Regions from separate parts of the Marinobacter qingdaonensis genome, predicted to be linked through region 4. Evidence: predicted binding sites of a transcription regulator. Region 4 holds the regulator's gene; each other region holds the start of a gene.

What was found. Region 4 encodes FliA, which starts transcription of late flagellar genes. Its sites were predicted from a motif close to CTAAAGTTTNNNNNNNNNNNGCCGNTAA; they were not measured.
Region 1: the regulator FliA is predicted to act here: its motif matches at 2,196-2,223, upstream of U5822_RS00135 (flagellar protein MotY).
Region 2: the regulator FliA is predicted to act here: its motif matches at 2,401-2,428, upstream of flgM (flagellar biosynthesis anti-sigma factor FlgM).
Region 3: the regulator FliA is predicted to act here: its motif matches at 2,576-2,603, upstream of U5822_RS01145 (methyl-accepting chemotaxis protein).

What each region holds. Positions count from the first base shown of each region.
Region 1 is NZ_JAYDCJ010000001.1:30,109-34,028, reverse strand. It holds gene U5822_RS00150 (SDR family oxidoreductase) at 1-326, shown strand, start outside; gene rnt (ribonuclease T) at 378-1,031, opposite strand; gene pyrC (dihydroorotase) at 1,073-2,104, opposite strand; gene U5822_RS00135 (flagellar protein MotY) at 2,267-3,178, shown strand; gene U5822_RS00130 (histone deacetylase family protein) at 3,188-3,920, opposite strand, start outside.
Region 2 is NZ_JAYDCJ010000003.1:2,819,510-2,823,429, reverse strand. It holds gene U5822_RS16185 (peptidylprolyl isomerase) at 1-514, opposite strand, end outside; gene U5822_RS16180 (cyclic di-GMP-binding domain-containing protein, MshE-related) at 732-1,469, shown strand; gene U5822_RS16175 (flagella synthesis protein FlgN) at 1,535-2,005, opposite strand; gene flgM (flagellar biosynthesis anti-sigma factor FlgM) at 2,013-2,339, opposite strand; gene flgA (flagellar basal body P-ring formation chaperone FlgA) at 2,533-3,234, opposite strand; gene U5822_RS16160 (chemotaxis protein CheV) at 3,425-3,920, shown strand, end outside.
Region 3 is NZ_JAYDCJ010000001.1:255,015-258,934, reverse strand. It holds gene U5822_RS01150 (efflux RND transporter permease subunit) at 1-880, shown strand, start outside; gene U5822_RS01145 (methyl-accepting chemotaxis protein) at 877-2,502, opposite strand; gene U5822_RS01140 (pseudouridine synthase) at 2,633-3,361, shown strand; gene U5822_RS01135 (sensor domain-containing phosphodiesterase) at 3,352-3,920, opposite strand, start outside.
Region 4 is NZ_JAYDCJ010000003.1:2,074,718-2,078,637, forward strand. It holds gene flhF (flagellar biosynthesis GTPase FlhF) at 49-1,335, shown strand; gene U5822_RS12740 (MinD/ParA family protein) at 1,440-2,252, shown strand; gene U5822_RS12745 (RNA polymerase sigma factor FliA) at 2,283-3,026, shown strand; gene cheY (chemotaxis response regulator CheY) at 3,189-3,572, shown strand; gene U5822_RS12755 (protein phosphatase CheZ) at 3,593-3,920, shown strand, end outside.

The DNA.
Region 1 (3,920 bases), on a different contig from region 4:
CCACCATCAACATGCCGCTGGTGAAGACCCCGATGATTGCGCCGACCAAGATCTACGATTCGGTGCCGACCCTGACCCCGGACGAGGCGGCCGACATGGTGGCCGAGGCGATCGTGTACCGTCCGAAGCGCATCGCGACCCGCCTGGGTATCTTTGCCCAGGTACTGCACGCGCTGGCGCCGAAGATGGGCGAAATCGTGATGAACACCGGCTACCGGATGTTCCCGGATTCACCGGCCGCGGCAGGCAGCAAGTCTGGCCAGAAGCCGAAGGTGTCCACCGAGCAGGTGGCGTTTGCCGCCATCATGCGGGGCATCTACTGGTAACCCGTACCCCGGTAAATAAAAAACCCCGCCTTGGCGGGGTTTTTTTATGGCTCATTCGGTCTCGTCGATCAGCGGTGGCGGAAAGCCACCCAGGTCTTTCCAGCGATTGACGATGCCGCAGAACAGGTCGGCGGTTTTCTCCGCGTCGTAGGCGGCGGAGTGGGCTTCCTTGTTGCTGAACGGAATGCCCGCCAGTTTGCAGGCCTGGGCCAGCACCGTGTGGCCGTAGGCGAGCCCGGCCAGGGTCGCGGTATCAAACGTCGAGAAGGGGTGGAACGGGTTGCGTTTGATGTCGGCCCGCAGGGCCGCGGCAAACACGAAATTGTGGTCGAAGGTGGCGTTGTGGCCCACCAGTACCGCCCGCTTGCAGTCGAACGCTTTCACCGCCTTGCGGATCGGGCTGAAAATTTCACTCAGCCCCTCGCGCTCGGGGACCGCTTCCCGTTCCGGGTTCCACGGATCGATGCCGGTAAAGTCCAGGGCTGACTGCTCCAGGTTGGCGCCTTCGAACGGGTCGATCTGCTGCACGTGGGTCTCGCCGCGCTGCAGGTAGCCGTCGTCGTCCATGGTCAGCAGCACCGCCGCCACTTCCAGCAGGGCGTCCCGCTCCGGGTTGAACCCGGCCGTTTCCACATCGACCACCACGGGCAGAAAGCCGCGAAAGCGGCGGGACATGGGATGCGGTTCTTTGGTTTCGTCAGTCACTCAAACTCCGGTTTTGGCCGTGTGATGAAAAGTCAGGGTGTTTACGCCAGGCGCCAGTTAACGGTTTCGCCTGCTTTCAGGGGCACGATGTGGCCTCCGGCCAGCGGCAGTTGCTCCGGCATGGTCCAGGGGTCGCGCACCAGGGTGATGGTGTCGGTGTGGCGGGGCAGGCCGTAGAAATCGGCGCCGTTGAAGCTGGCGAAGGCTTCCAGTTTTTCGAGGATGCCCAGCTCTTCGAAGATGTCGGCGTACAGGCCAATGGCGCCGTAGGCGGAGTAGCAGCCGGCACACCCGCAGGCGGCTTCCTTGCGGTCCTTGGCGTGGGGAGCAGAGTCGGTGCCCAGGAAGAAACGCTTGTCGCCGCTGGCCACCGCGTCCCGCAGCGCCTGCTGATGGCGGTTGCGTTTGAGAATCGGCAGGCAGTACAGGTGCGGACGAATGCCGCCGACCAGCATGTGGTTGCGGTTGTACATCAGGTGCTGGGGCGTGAGGGTGGCGGCCAGGTTATCGCCGCTGTGCTGCTGCACGAACTCGGCGGAATCGGCGGTGGTGATGTGTTCGAGCACCACTTTCAGGTTGGGGAAGGCGGCCATGGTCGGCGCCAGCACCCGGTCGAGGAACACCTTTTCCCGGTCGAAGATGTCGATGTCGGCATCGGTCACTTCGCCGTGTACCAGCAGCAGCATGCCGCACTCGGCCATGGCCTCGAGTACCGGATAGATGTTGCGGATGTCCTTGACCCCGGAATCGGAATTGGTGGTGGCGCCGGCCGGGTAGAGCTTGGCCGCGACCACGCCGGCTGCCTTGGCCTCGCGGATGGTTTCCGGGGTGGTGGTCTCGGTCAGGTACAGGGTCATCAACGGCTGGAAGCCGGTATCGCCGGCCTGGGCGAGGATGCGCTCCCGGTAGGCCAGGGCGGCGTCGGTGGTGGTCACCGGCGGCACCAGGTTGGGCATGATGATGGCGCGTCCGAAACAGGCGGCGGTGGCCGGCACCACGTCCTTGAGGATCTCATCGTCGCGTACGTGCAGGTGCCAGTCATCGGGGCGGGTAAGGGTAAGCTGTTCGGTCATCGGAGCGTCCGCAGTCCAGTCGGGGGCCTTGGCCCAAAAAAATTTTGCGAATTATACCAGAAGGGGCGAATGTTTGTTTTTGTATCCCGGGTTAAAGAACCCGGTGGCCGGGCCGTTAACCAAAGAAATCTTTGTACAGTCCGTCTGCGTCGGTAAACCGTTATGGCAACCAGCTCCCGAAAATTCAGGCTAGGCCTCTCTGGCGCTCTGTCGTTGGGCCTGGTGGCGCCCGCCGGCGCCGCCAGCTACGGTGCCGGCATCGAGAACAGCCAGTGGTACCTGGCGGAGTCGGTGTTCGAGTGCACCCTGGTGCACCAGGTACCTGGGTATGGCAAGGCGGTTTTCCGGCATCGGGCCGGCGAGCAGCTAACTTTCTTTCTGGAGTCGGAATCGCCCCTGATGCGACCCGGCCGTGGTGACCTGGTGGTCGAGGCACCCGTGTGGCGCCCGGGTGTGGCGCCCAGGCCGCTGGGCAAGGTGTCCATTTCTGACGGCAATCGGCCTCTGCTGCTGGACTCCCGGCAGTCGATGGCGGTGGTGCAGGGCCTTCTGGCAGGCATGCGGCCGACGGTAACCCGGGAATCCTGGTTCGATGGCCGTCCGGTACGGGTGCAGGTGTCCAACATCAACTTCACGCCGCAGTTCCACAGCTACCAGGCCTGTACCGCCAACCTGCTGCCGGTCAATTACGATCAGGTCCAGCGTTCCCGGATCCCCTTCGCCAGTGGCAGCACCAGCCTGTCGGCCCGGGATCGCGAGGTGCTGGATGACATTGTCGCCTTTGTGCTGGCGGATCCCACCATCGAGCGGGTGTTCGTGGACGGCCACAGCGACCGCCTGGGCAGCCGCATCGATAACCGGGCACTTTCGGAACAGCGGGCCAATGCGGTGGCGGATTACCTGAAGGCGCGGGGCGTGGCGGAGGACCTGATCACCGTGCGCGCCCACGGCGACCAGTACCCGGTGTCTCGGCGGCCGGCCGACAACCGTCGAACCAATATCCGCCTGCAGCGCCAGGGTGAGCGTCCGGAACTCCAGCAGGCCAATGGTTATGGCGGCGAGTCGGCGGGCTGAGCGCCCGGGTCAGTAAACCGAATTCAGTACCTGAACGTGGGCAACCACGCTCTCGGCCAGGGCCTTCAGGTGGTAGCCCCCCTCCAGGGTTGAGATGATCCGGTCGTTGGCGTGGTCACTGGCCAGGTTGACGATCATTTCCGTCAGCCAGCGATAGTCGTCCACCTCCAGGTTCATTTCCGCCATCGGGTCCAACCGGTGGCCATCGAAGCCCGCGGAAATCAGGATCAGTTGGGGCTTGAACTCCTGCAGTCGTTTCAACCAGGCCGCTTCCACCGTCCGGCGGTAGGCAATGCCGCCGCAGCCGGCCGGGATGGGCACGTTCACGATATTGGGCGCCTGCCGGTGCACGTGGGAGTGAGGGTAGAAGGGGTGCTGGAAACTTGAGCACATCAGGATGCGTTCGTCCCCGCCCACGATGTCCACGGTGCCGTTACCCTGGTGCACGTCAAAATCGATGATCGCCACCCGTTCCAGCTGATGGAAATTCAGCGCCCGCATCGCGGCCAGGGCGATGTTGTTGTAGAAACAGAAGCCCATGGATTTGGCGCGCTCGGCGTGATGGCCGGGAGGTCGGGCGCAGACAAAAGCGTTGGTGACCTGGCTGCTCATCACCATGTCCACGGCCTGGACGTTGGCGCCGGCCGAGAGTCGTGCGGCCCGCAAGGTGTCCGGCATCATGGCCGTGTCCGGGTCGGTGAACACCCGGCCGCGGGTCGGCTGCATCAGGTCGAGTTGGTGC
Region 2 (3,920 bases), 740 kb from region 4:
CGACCCCCATGCCCTCGGTGACCTTGCCGAATACGGCGTAGCCGGCGCCGCGTACGCCAGCGTCCAAGAAGCCATTGTCCACCAGGTTAATGAAGAACTGGGAGGTGGCACTGTCCGGCGCGCTGGTGCGGGCCATGGCGACGGTGCCTCGGAGGTTTCGCAGGGTTTGACTGGCTTCGTTGCGAATCGGCTGCTCGGTGGGTTTGCGGGTGAGTTCCTCGGTAAAGCCGCCGCCCTGGATCATGAACCCCGGAATGACCCGGTGAAAGATCGTGCCGTCGTAAAAACCGTTGTTCACATAGCCCAGAAAATTGTCCACGGTGTCGGGCGCCACATCGGGCCGCAGCTGCAGGACGAAGGAGCCTTCACTGGTCACGAACCGCACTTTGGGCAGGGCCTGGTTGCTGTCCCCGGCCGCGTCCTGGCCGTGGGCCGAAGTCATGGGCAGCCACGCAGCAACGACCAGAAGCAGGGCAGGGATCACACTACGGGACTGTTTTACGGAATTTAGCATTTTATTACGACTCTCCTGGTTAGCTGCAGAGTGGTTTCCTGCAATAATTCTTGGGCGGTCCTGATTGATACCGGATTTTACCAGATTGTTGTAGCGTTTCGGTCAGGGGCCAGCGGTTAAGTCCATGGCGAGCTACTAGGCTCTGGAGCCGCCTTCCCATTCAGTATGTCACGCCGGGCCGAGTTGTACGGTTTTCACCAGGTAAAAGGAGAGACGAGTGAGAATCCGCCAGGGTTTTGAAGAGAAATCGCGACTCGGCCGATTGCTGGTCAATCGGGGCTATCTGTCCGAAACACAGCTTGAAGACGGCCTGCGTTTGCAGCGGGAAACCGGCCAGCGTCTCGGTGAAGTCTTTATCCAGTCAGGCTGGATTTCCGAGAAGGAACTCAACCGGGTCCTGAAACACCAGTCACGCTACCGCAACGCGGCTGCGCTGGTCACCGTGGTTGCCTTGCCGTTCCAGCCACTGGTGAGTTTTGCGGCCAGCAACAGCGCCAGCGGGGCGCAGGTTCCGGCCGAGCAGGGTGAGCTTTACGCCAGTGCCGGGCTCGTTCCGATGGACGAGGACGAAATGGCCTCTGTTGCCGGTCAGGGGGATCCGGCCCTGCTGGATCGCCTCACACGCGTTGCCGCCATGGTCGACGGCGCCTCCGGGGATGGTGACAGCGAGGTGGATGTAGTGGAGGGGATCAAACTCACCGCCAATGTGTTTGTCCCGGTCCTGAATTTCCTGGACTCGGATTTTTCCATTGCCGGCGTGCACTACCGGGAGGGTGAAGAGCGCTATTCCCTGCGTGACGACGGTGCCCTGACCCTGGCGTTTCCGGAGCGGATCGAGGAGATCCAGATGAACAACATCCGGGTGAGCGGAAGCCGGGGGCCGTCCATGGGCAATGTCAGCATCCAGGACATCCGGTTCGCGCCCGGCTCCCAGATGACGATCTACACCCGTTGATCATCAGCGCATAAAAAAACGCCCGGGAAACCGGGCGTTTTTTGTTACGCAGACGGATCGCACGATCAGGCGCTGGCGAGCATGGTCCGGCTGGATACCGAGGTGTGCTGGCCCTTCTGACCGTAGAGCTTTTGCTGGCCAGTGGCGCCACGGAAGATGTCGGTCAGGCGCCCCAGACGCTTCTGGAGGTGGCCGACCACGCGGCCATTGTGCTCATTGAGGCCCTGGCAGTGGCGCATGGCGGCGTCGGCCTGCTTCCAGAGGTCAAACAGATCACTCATGCCGGCACTCTGGATGAAGCGCGAGGGCTCGCCGTGGTCCGGCTTGTAACCCATGGCCACCAGGCAATGGATTTTCTGCTTGGCGCGTTCCCGCACATCGCTGAGAATACGGTTCTTTTCCGAGGTCAAATCCTGCAACGCCCGAACATCGGAGGCGGACAGGCAGGCTTTCTCCTGCTCCAACACATCCGTCAGTTCCCGCAATTGCTGGAGGTCCTGAGTCAGAAGGTTCTTCAGATCGTCGTTAACGGCCATAATTCACTCACCCGAATATGCTTTCATCCATCTCAAGCATTTTCTGGGCCAGCTTCTCGGCGTCGATCTTGTAGGTGCCGTTCTCCAGGGCGGAGCGAATCTCGGCGATGCGATCGTCGTCCATCTCCGGGTAGTCGCCCAGCTTCTGTTCCAGCTGTTTCAGGTTCTTGGCCTGGTTGCTCAGGCTGACACTGTCGCCGCGTGCGGACTGGGCTGAAGATTTCGCCTGTTCAGCGGATGCCGGCTGGCTGTTCTGGGTGCCGGAACCCTTGTCGGCCGTGGTTCTCTGGGTGTTGACCTGGCCTGGGCCAATTCCATTTAAGTCAACTGACATATCGTTACCTGCTTGCCTGTGGCGTCATTCCTGGGCATGACTAACTCGAGTGTGTATCTGTGTAACGGCCGACGTGGCCAAAGCTTTAGCGATTTTTTTCGGGGATTTATTACCTTTTCTCCATGTGGGCGGTGCCCTGGAGCCGAGGGCGGCAAGACCTTGCCGCTGGGCATCGGCTTGCCGGCGAAGCGGCCTACATGGGGATCTCGACCCGCCCGGGGCCAACCACATTGGCGCGGACGGTGCGTGCCGATCTCAAATTTTCCACCAGTACCTGCTCGCCCACGGAGGCGCTGGCCAGTGCCTTGCCCCGGGAAGTCACCGCGAACGCGCCGCGCCGGGCCACGATGATAACATGATCGCCCCGTTCCACGGCGTCCGGCGCCGCCAGCAGGTCCGGAGTGATGACCGAACCCGAGTTCACCGGGCGTCGCACTTCCATACCCTGTACCTTGCCGGCGTCCCGCATCACTCCCCTTCGGCTGGCGTTAACCTGCACGGATTGGGTCGTCAGCATGTCTAAGGTGACGCGCTCGCCCCGGGCCAACGGGCGGGCGGCCACCAACGCCGGCCCCTCAATGGCAACCGAGGCGGTAACGAACATGCGCCAGGGCCGTTCGCCCTCGCAGGCGACCTGCAGTGATGGCTGGGCGCTGCGCCAGGGGTCGCCAGTAAATTCCACGGCCAGTGGCGCCTGGCAGGACGCCAGGGCCAGTCGGCTGTCGATGGTGCCGGTCTCAAAGGTCACCGTGTAGCCGCGCTCCGACTGTTCATCGGCAAAGGCCTCCAGAAAACGATGGGCGGCCTGCTCGATGTCCTCGGCGCTGGTTTTGGCGAGCGCCGCGTTGCCGAGCCCCAACATCAGGAGCGCAAAGGCAAAAATGGTGGTGCGCATACGTGTCACTTTGTCCTATGCTGTCAATGACCCGCGAAAACACCCGAAAAACGCTAAGGATTCGGGGCAGGTGGCCGTTACACGCTGTGTGGCTAACGGACCCGACGGTTTTTCGTCAGCTCGTGATTTGTACGATAGATAAAAGCAAGATGCATGCCGGTGCGTGGCCGGCAGGCCGGGGGAGACTTTGATGGCAGGGGTATTGGATAGCGTTAACCAACGGACTCAGTTGGTCGGAAAAAACCGGCTTGAGCTGCTGATGTTCCGCCTGCGCGGGCGGCAGATGTACGGCATCAACGTGTTCAAGGTGAAGGAAGTGCTTCAATGCCCGAAGCTGTCCTCCATCCCCAACAGCCGCTCCGTGGTGCGGGGTGTGGCGCATATCCGGGGTGAGACCATTCCGATCATTGATCTGAGCATGTCCATTGGCCTGCCTGGCATTCCCCAGGAGGACCTGGCCACCAGCTTCGTGATCATCACCGAGTACAACCGGAAGACCCAGGGGTTCCTGGTGGCCGGGGTCGATCGCATCATGAACATGAACTGGGAGGACATCCTGCCGCCGCCGAAGGGAGCCGGTAAGGATGTCTATCTCACGGCCGTCACTAAAATCGACGACAAGCTGGTGGAGATCATCGACGTGGAGAAGGTGCTGTCCGAGGTTTCTCCGCTCAAGGAAGACGTCA
Region 3 (3,920 bases), on a different contig from region 4:
CGTGCGCGACGAGGTGGACATTGCGGTGCGGGTGCCCAATAACTGGCGCGAGCTCGACCAGCTCCAGCGCCAGACCATCAACACCGCGCGGGGCCAGGTGCCGCTGTCCCAGTTTGTCGATCTCGAGCCGGGCGCCAAGACCAACAGCATTGTGCGTGTGGACGGCCAGCGCACCGTGACCATCAAGTCCGAGCTGGCCGCCGGACGGCGGGTGGACGAGGCCCTGAACCGGTTGCAGGAGCAGATGCCGGAGCCGCCGGAAGGGGTGTCGGTGCGCTTTGCCGGCGAGAACGAGGACCAGCAGCAGGCCTCACGCTTTCTCACCACCGCGTTTCTGGTGGCGGTTGCCATGATGCTGCTGATCCTGGTGACCCAGTTCAACTCCCTGTATCAGACCCTGTTGATCCTGTCCGCGATCCTGTTGTCCACCGCGGGGGTGCTGCTGGGCCTGCTGCTCAATGGCCAGGCGTTCGGCATTGTCATGGTGGGGATGGGCATCATTGCGCTGGGTGGCATCGTGGTGAACAACAACATCATCCTGATCGATACCTACAACCAGATGCGCCGGGACGGGCTGGCGGCCTATGAGGCGGCGCTGGAAACTGGGTGCCTGCGTCTGCGGCCGGTGGTGCTCACGGCCATCACCACCATCCTCGGGCTGATGCCGATGGTGCTGGGGGTGAACGTCGATCTGCTGACCCCGGCCCTGGGCCTGGGGGCACCCTCGACCCAGTGGTGGACCCAGCTGTCCAGCGCCATCGCCGGTGGCCTGGCGTTCGCAACGGTGCTGACGCTGCTGCTCACGCCGGCGCTGCTGGTGCTCGGTGAGCGCACCGGCCAGCGGCTGCGCCGGCTGACCGGTCGGGACCCAGCCGCTTAGTTGCGAATGCGACCGGCCAGTTCCCGGGCCTGCCGGGCCATGCTTTCCAACTCCGGCACGGTGCGCAGGTTTTCTTCCGCAGTCGCGCTCATGCTTTCGGAAATTTCCGCCACCTCGGTGACGTTGCGGCTGATGTCCTCGCTCACGCTGGTCTGCTGTTCGGCGGCGGTGGCCACCTGGGTGGTGGCGTCATTGACCCGGGCCATGCGTTCGTTGATGGCGGCCAGGGTGCGCCGGACCGCTTCCACCGATTCGCTGCTTTCCTGGGCCACCACGCCGGAGGCCTGCATGTAGTCGGTGGCATCCCGGGATGCGCTGCCGATGGTGTCGATGATCTGGTCGATCTCGACGGTGGCTTCCTGGGTTTTCGCGGCCAGGTTGCGGACTTCGTCGGCGACCACCGCAAAGCCGCGCCCCGCTTCGCCCGCCCGCGCCGCTTCGATGGCGGCGTTCAAGGCCAGCAGGTTGGTCTGGTCGGCGATCTCCCGGATCACCTGCATGACATCGCCGACCCGGCGGCCATCGCTGGCCAACTGATTCACGGTCTGGGCCGAACTGTGGATCTGGTCGGTCAGGCGCTTCATGCTCTCCACCGCCTGGTGGATCTGCTGGTCGGCCTGCTGGGTCTGGCCGGCGGTTTCATCCACCTGGGACGCCACCGAGGCGGCGTGATGGGCCACATCCTGGGCCGTGGCCGACATCTCGTTCATGGCCGTGGCAATCTGGTCGATGCGCTGGTGCGCCTGGTCGGATTGGGACGAGACCCGGTCGGCGTTGGTGCGGATCAGGGTGCCGGTGTGCTCCAGTTGGCTGACGTTGTTCTGCATCAGGGCGCCGGTCTCGGCCAGGAAGGCGTGCAGGCGGCGAGAGGTATCCGCCAATCGGCCCAATTCGTCGGAGCGGGTCAGGGTGGTGCGTTCGGACAGGTCGCCCTGGCCCAGTTTGTCGAGCTGGTCGATTAATTGCTGGGCCGGCCGCACCACCGAGCGGATCAGCACCACAACGCAGGTCAGGGTGCCAAGGATGATGGCGGCAAACAGCAGGCCGCCAATCTGCCAGGTGTTGGCCTGCACCGACTGTTTCAGGTTGCCGGCATAGGCCAAGCTGAAGTCCTTCAGGCGTTCGCTGGCCTGTTCCACCAGTTTGGCCGGCTCCCGGTCGATGCCCGCAACGGCGGCGTCGCCGGCGCCGTGCTCATAGCCGGACGCCACGAACGCCTGATAGCCCTTGCGGTAGGCTTGGCCCATCCGCTGGTGCGCGCGCTGGAACTGGCTCATGAGTTTTTTCGCCTCGGGGTCGGTCAGGACCGGGATCAGCTCATCCAGTTGCGCCTGAATCTGGGCCTCCCGCTCCTGGAAGCGGCCCCAGTATTTTTCCCGCTGGCCGTCGTCGGCGCCCCGGATCAGCACGTTTTTCCATTCCTGAACCTGGGTCTTGAAGTTCGCCAGGATGTCCTGGGATTCCAGGGCGTGCACCATCTCACGGCCGACCAGATTGCTGTAATCCTCACCGGTGTCCAGTGACATTTTGAAGTAGAAGCCGGCAACCACGGTAATGACCAGGTTGGCGACGAGCACAATGGTGAGAATGCGGTGCAGGATGCTGCGGGAAAACCAGTTCATGAACAAACCTATCTGAGGGGAAACAAGGGGTATCGTCCACCGACCGGTTACGGGACGGACGGCGCGCCGAGTATAATCGGCCGAGATGACAGTTTCTTGAATCCAATCACCGCTTTTTCTGAGTCGCGCCATGGAGCCACCCAGCACCAATCCGCTGCGCCTGTTGTACCAGGACGATGCCCTGCTGGCCGTGCACAAGCCGGCCGGACTGCTGGTGCACCGCAGCCCGATCGACAAGCACGAAACCGAGTTTGCCTTGCAGTACGCCCGGGCGCTGAATGGCGGGAGTCACGTGTATCCGGTCCATCGCCTGGATCGGCCGACCTCGGGCGTGCTGGTGTTTGCCCGCGACCCCGAGACCGCCCGGGTGCTGGGCCTGGCGATGATGGCGGGGCAGGTGGGCAAGACTTATCAGGCCGTGGTGCGGGGCTGGCCGCCGGCCGGCGGCGACATCGACCACCCGCTGCGAGAGGAGCCGACCGACCGGCGGCTCAAGGGTCAGGAGCAGCCGCTACGGGAGGCTCGCACCCGCTACCGGACCCTGGCCACCACCGAGCTTGCGGTGGCCATCGAGAAGTACCCGACCAGTCGCTACGCCCTGGTTGAGCTGTACCCGGCAACGGGCCGCAAACACCAACTGCGCCGGCACATGAAACACATCCACCATCCGATCATCGGCGACGCCAATCATGGCCGGGGCCGGCACAACCGGTACTTTGCCGAGCGCTTCGGCGAGGGGCGGCTGATGCTGGCGGCGACCCGGCTCGAGTTCCGGCACCCGCACACCCAGGCGCCGGTGGTGATCGAGGCGGAGCCGGAGCCGAGCTTCCGGCGGGTGTTGTCGATTTTTCAGCCGTGACGGGCCCGGTGGCCGGTGCCGTCGATGCGGCGTTTGCCGCCAGTGGGGTAGAAACGGGCGCACAGCTCGGCCAGGGGTAGGGGTTTGCTGTAGCGGAACCCCTGCAGGAAATCGCAGCCGGTCTCGATCAGCCAGCGTTCGTGGGCTTCGGTTTCCACGCCCTCGGCGACCACCGACAGGCCGAGCCCCCGGGCCAGGCCCAGAATCGACAGGGTGATGGCGCGGTCGTTGTCGTCGTCCGGCAGGTTCTTGATGAACGAGCGGTCGATCTTGATGCTGGCGAAGGGCAGCGTCTTGAGCCGCGCCAGGGAAGAATAGCCGGTGCCAAAATCGTCGATGGCCAACTCGGCGCCCATGGCGACCAGCTCGTCCAGTATCCCACCCAGCGCCCGCAGCTCGCCCTGCAGGGCGTCCTCGGTCACCTCGAACTGCAGCGCCCCGACTGGAACGTCATGGCGGGCGCAGATTTCACCAATGGCATTCGGCAGGCTGCTGACCTGAACCTGTTCCGGCGCCAGATTGACCGAGACCGTGGCCAGCTCGATGCCCGCGTCCTGGC
Region 4 (3,920 bases):
TAACGCGACCGGCGCCCGAGCGGCACCGCCGGTGGAGGAAGAGGCAAGATGAAAGTAAAACGGTTTTTTGCTCAGAGCATGGCGGAGGCCCTGAAGCAGGTCAGTGAGCAGATGGGACCCGATGCCGTGATTCTTTCCAATCGTCGGGTGGACGGCGGCGTCGAAATCGTGACGGCCCTGGACTACGACGAGAACATGGCGCGCCAGCGTCTGGGTGAGCAGGCCGAAACCGCCACCAATGGCTCCCGCCTGGCTGAGATGCAGGCCGACCAGCATCGCCGGCTCGAGGACGAGCTTAGCCGGTCCCGGGATCGTATCCGCGAAGTGCGGGAGAAGCGGGCAAGCCAGGGCGCGAGCTACGCCGAGGCCTCGTTTGCCGAGCTCCATGAGGCCGCCGTGACCGAGGCCGTTGAGCCGGCGCCCGCGCCCGTAACCAAGGGCTATTCCGATGAACTGGCCCAGATGCGGGCGGAGATCAGTTCGCTGCGTGACTTGATGAGCGCCCAGGGTGCCGAGGCCGCCAAGCCCGCCGGCTCCGCCGTACAGCAACGCCTGGCCGAACGGCTGCAGGAGTTTGGTCTGAGCAGCGACCTGGCCGGCTCACTGTCCCGTCGGCATCAGGGCGGGCGGCTGGAGGACGGCTGGAAACAGGCTTTGAAGATGCTCGCCACCGGGGTTCGCACCTCGCGCCAGGAATGGCTGGATGAGGGCGGCGTCTACGCCCTGGTGGGCCCGACCGGCTCCGGCAAGACCACCACCATCGGCAAGCTGGCGGCCCGGTACGTGCTCAAGCACGGCGCCGACTCCCTGGCCCTGGTGACCACCGACCGCTACCGGGTCGCCGCCCACGAGCAGTTGTTCGTGTTCGGTCGCATCCTGAATGTGCCGGTGCGGGTGGTGGACGAGAGCCACACCCTGGACGACATCCTGGACGAGCTGTCCGACCGGCACCTGGTACTGATCGACACCGCCGGCCTGACCAGCTCCGACCGTGGCTACCAGGAGCAATTGTCCGAGCTGGCGCGCAGTCACCACCAGATCCGGACCCACCTGGTGGTGTCCGCCACCAGCCAGCCGCGCATCATGAAATCCGTGTGGCATTGCTATAAGATGGCTAATCTTTCGGGCTGCGTGATGACAAAGATTGACGAAGCCCTGACACTTGGCGAATCCTTGGGGTTTGTGATGGAAACCGCGTTGCCGGTGGCCTACTACACGGACGGTCAGAAAATCCCCGAGGACCTGCATCACGCAGACGCAGTTCCCCTGGTACGGTTGGCGGTTGAGCGCCTGAAGAGCCTGCAGCAACAGCAATCGGTTGCCGAGGGGGCCTGAGCTGGACACACCCGTACCGGATGATGGAGTATCCGGCGTGCACAACCGGCGCCGTTAATAATAAGACGAGCCCTCGGAACAATTGGCGAGAGACACGAATTAACATGAGCAGAGCAAATCCGGTACAGGTGATTGCGGTTTCCGGCGGTAAAGGTGGGGTCGGCAAAAGTAACGTGTCGGTCAACCTGGGCATCGCCCTGGCGCAGAAAGGTCGGCGCGTGGTGATCCTGGACGCCGACCTTGGGCTGGCCAACATCGATGTTCTGCTCGGCATAACCGCCAACCGCAACATTTCCGATGTGCTCTCGGGCGAGTGCGACCTGAAAGACGTTCTGGTCGACGGCCCGGGTGGCATCAAGATTGTGCCGGCGTCGTCCGGTACCCAGCGCATGACCCATCTGAGCGCCATGGAACACGCCGGCCTGATCAACGCCTTCAGTGAGCTGGGCGACCAGATTGACGTGCTCATCGTCGATACCGCCGCCGGCATCTCGGAATCGGTGGTCAGCTTCCTGCGCGCCTCCCAGGAGTTGCTGTTCGTGGTCTGTGACGAGCCGACTTCGATCACCGACGCCTACGCCCTGATCAAGCTGATGAACCGCGAGTACGGCACCAACCGTTTTCGCATCCTGGCCAACCAGGTGCGCAACGAGCAGGAGGGGCGGCACCTGTTCGAGAAGCTGGCCCGGGTCACCGAGCGCTTTTTGGACGTGGCCCTGCAGTACGTGGGCATGGTGCCCTACGACGAAGCCGTCAAGAAATCCGTGCAGCGCCAGCGCGCCGTGCTCGATGCCTACCCCCGGGCCAAGGCATCGCTGGCAATCAAGGCGCTGGCGGACAAAGTGGACAACTGGCCGCTGCCTTCCTCGCCTCGCGGGCATCTCGAATTCTTCGTGGAGCGGCTCGTCGAAGTCTGAATCTGATCCAGTCAAAACAACACCGGATACATGACATTGGCGAAAAATCTGGGAATCTACCAGCAATCTGGCACGACCGGCGCTGCTCAGCTGATTGAGGAGCACGCCCCGCTGGTCAAGAAAATAGCCCTCCATCTGATGGCCCGGCTGCCGGCCTCCGTGCAGCTGGAAGACCTGATGCAGGCCGGCATGATCGGTCTGCTCGAGGCGGCCCAACGCTACAGCTCCACCAAGGGTGCCACCTTCGAAACCTACGCCGGTATCCGCATCCGCGGCGCCATGGTCGATGAAATCCGCAAGGGCGACTGGGTGCCCAGGTCGGTTCACCGCAACGCCCGCCGCATCTCCCAGGCCATCAAGGCGGTCGAGGATCGTCTCGGCCGTGAAGCCCAGGACCACGAGGTGGCCGAGGAGCTGGGCATAGAGCTGTCCGAGTACCACGCCTCCCTGTCCGATGCCAACAGCGGACGACTTTTTAGCCTCGATGAGCTTAATGAATCCGGAGAGCTGCCGATAGAAGAGGCAGAGGCCAGTGATAATCCGCTCGATGGCCTGGCGTCTGACGCCTTCCGGCGCAATCTGGCCGAGGCGATCGAAGACCTGCCGGAGCGGGAAAAACTGGTGCTGAGCCTGTACTACCAGGAAGAACTGAACCTGAAAGAAATCGGGGCGGTGCTTGGGGTGAGTGAAAGCAGGGTCAGCCAGATTCACAGTCAGGCGGCATTACGGTTGCGGGGGCGACTGGCCGGCTGGCGCCAGGACACCGACGACTAGGTTTGCCGCCCGTGTGTCCCGTTCATGGAGCTCTGTAGTTTTTGGTAACCGATGCTTTACATGGACAGCAAAGAACAGACAATAAGTGGTCAAAACCGCGGCCTGCTAGATGTTGTGCTTAAAGGTCAAACGAATTCCGGGTGTTACTAACTGGAGGTCCCATTGGACAAGAACATGAAAATCCTCATCGTGGACGACTTTTCCACGATGCGACGGATCATCAAGAACCTGCTGCGTGATCTGGGTTTCAGCAACACCGATGAGGCGGATGACGGCAACACCGCACTGCCGATGCTGAAGAGCGGCAAGTACGATTTTCTGGTCACCGACTGGAACATGCCGGGGATGTCCGGGTTCGACCTGCTCAAGGCCGTGCGTGCCGACGAGAGCCTGAAGACCCTGCCGGTTCTGATGGTGACCGCGGAAGCCAAGCGTGACCAGATCGTGGCGGCCGCCCAGGCCGGCGTCAACGGCTACGTGGTCAAGCCGTTCACCGCCGCCGTGCTCAAGGAAAAGATCGAGAAAATCTTCGAACGCATCCAGTAACCAGAGGTCGGATGGCTCTCATGAGCGATACCAGCAAGAACCATCGAAGCCTCGATCCGGAGGTGACGGAAAAGCTCCAGCGTCAGAGTGCGGAGCTGGCCGATAGTGTCCAGGCCGGGGACTTTGCCCAGGCCATGACCGTGATCAACGAACTGAGTGAGGTCAGGGACCAGAGTCTCTACCGCGAAGTGGGGCGTCTGACCCGGAGCCTCCACGAAGCCATTCGCAACTTCCAGATTGACCCGCGCAGCGCCGAACAGCAGGAAGCCCTGTCGAAAATGAGCGACGCCTCGGATCGTCTGGAGTACGTGGTGCAGATGACCAGCCAGGCCGCCAACCGCACCATGG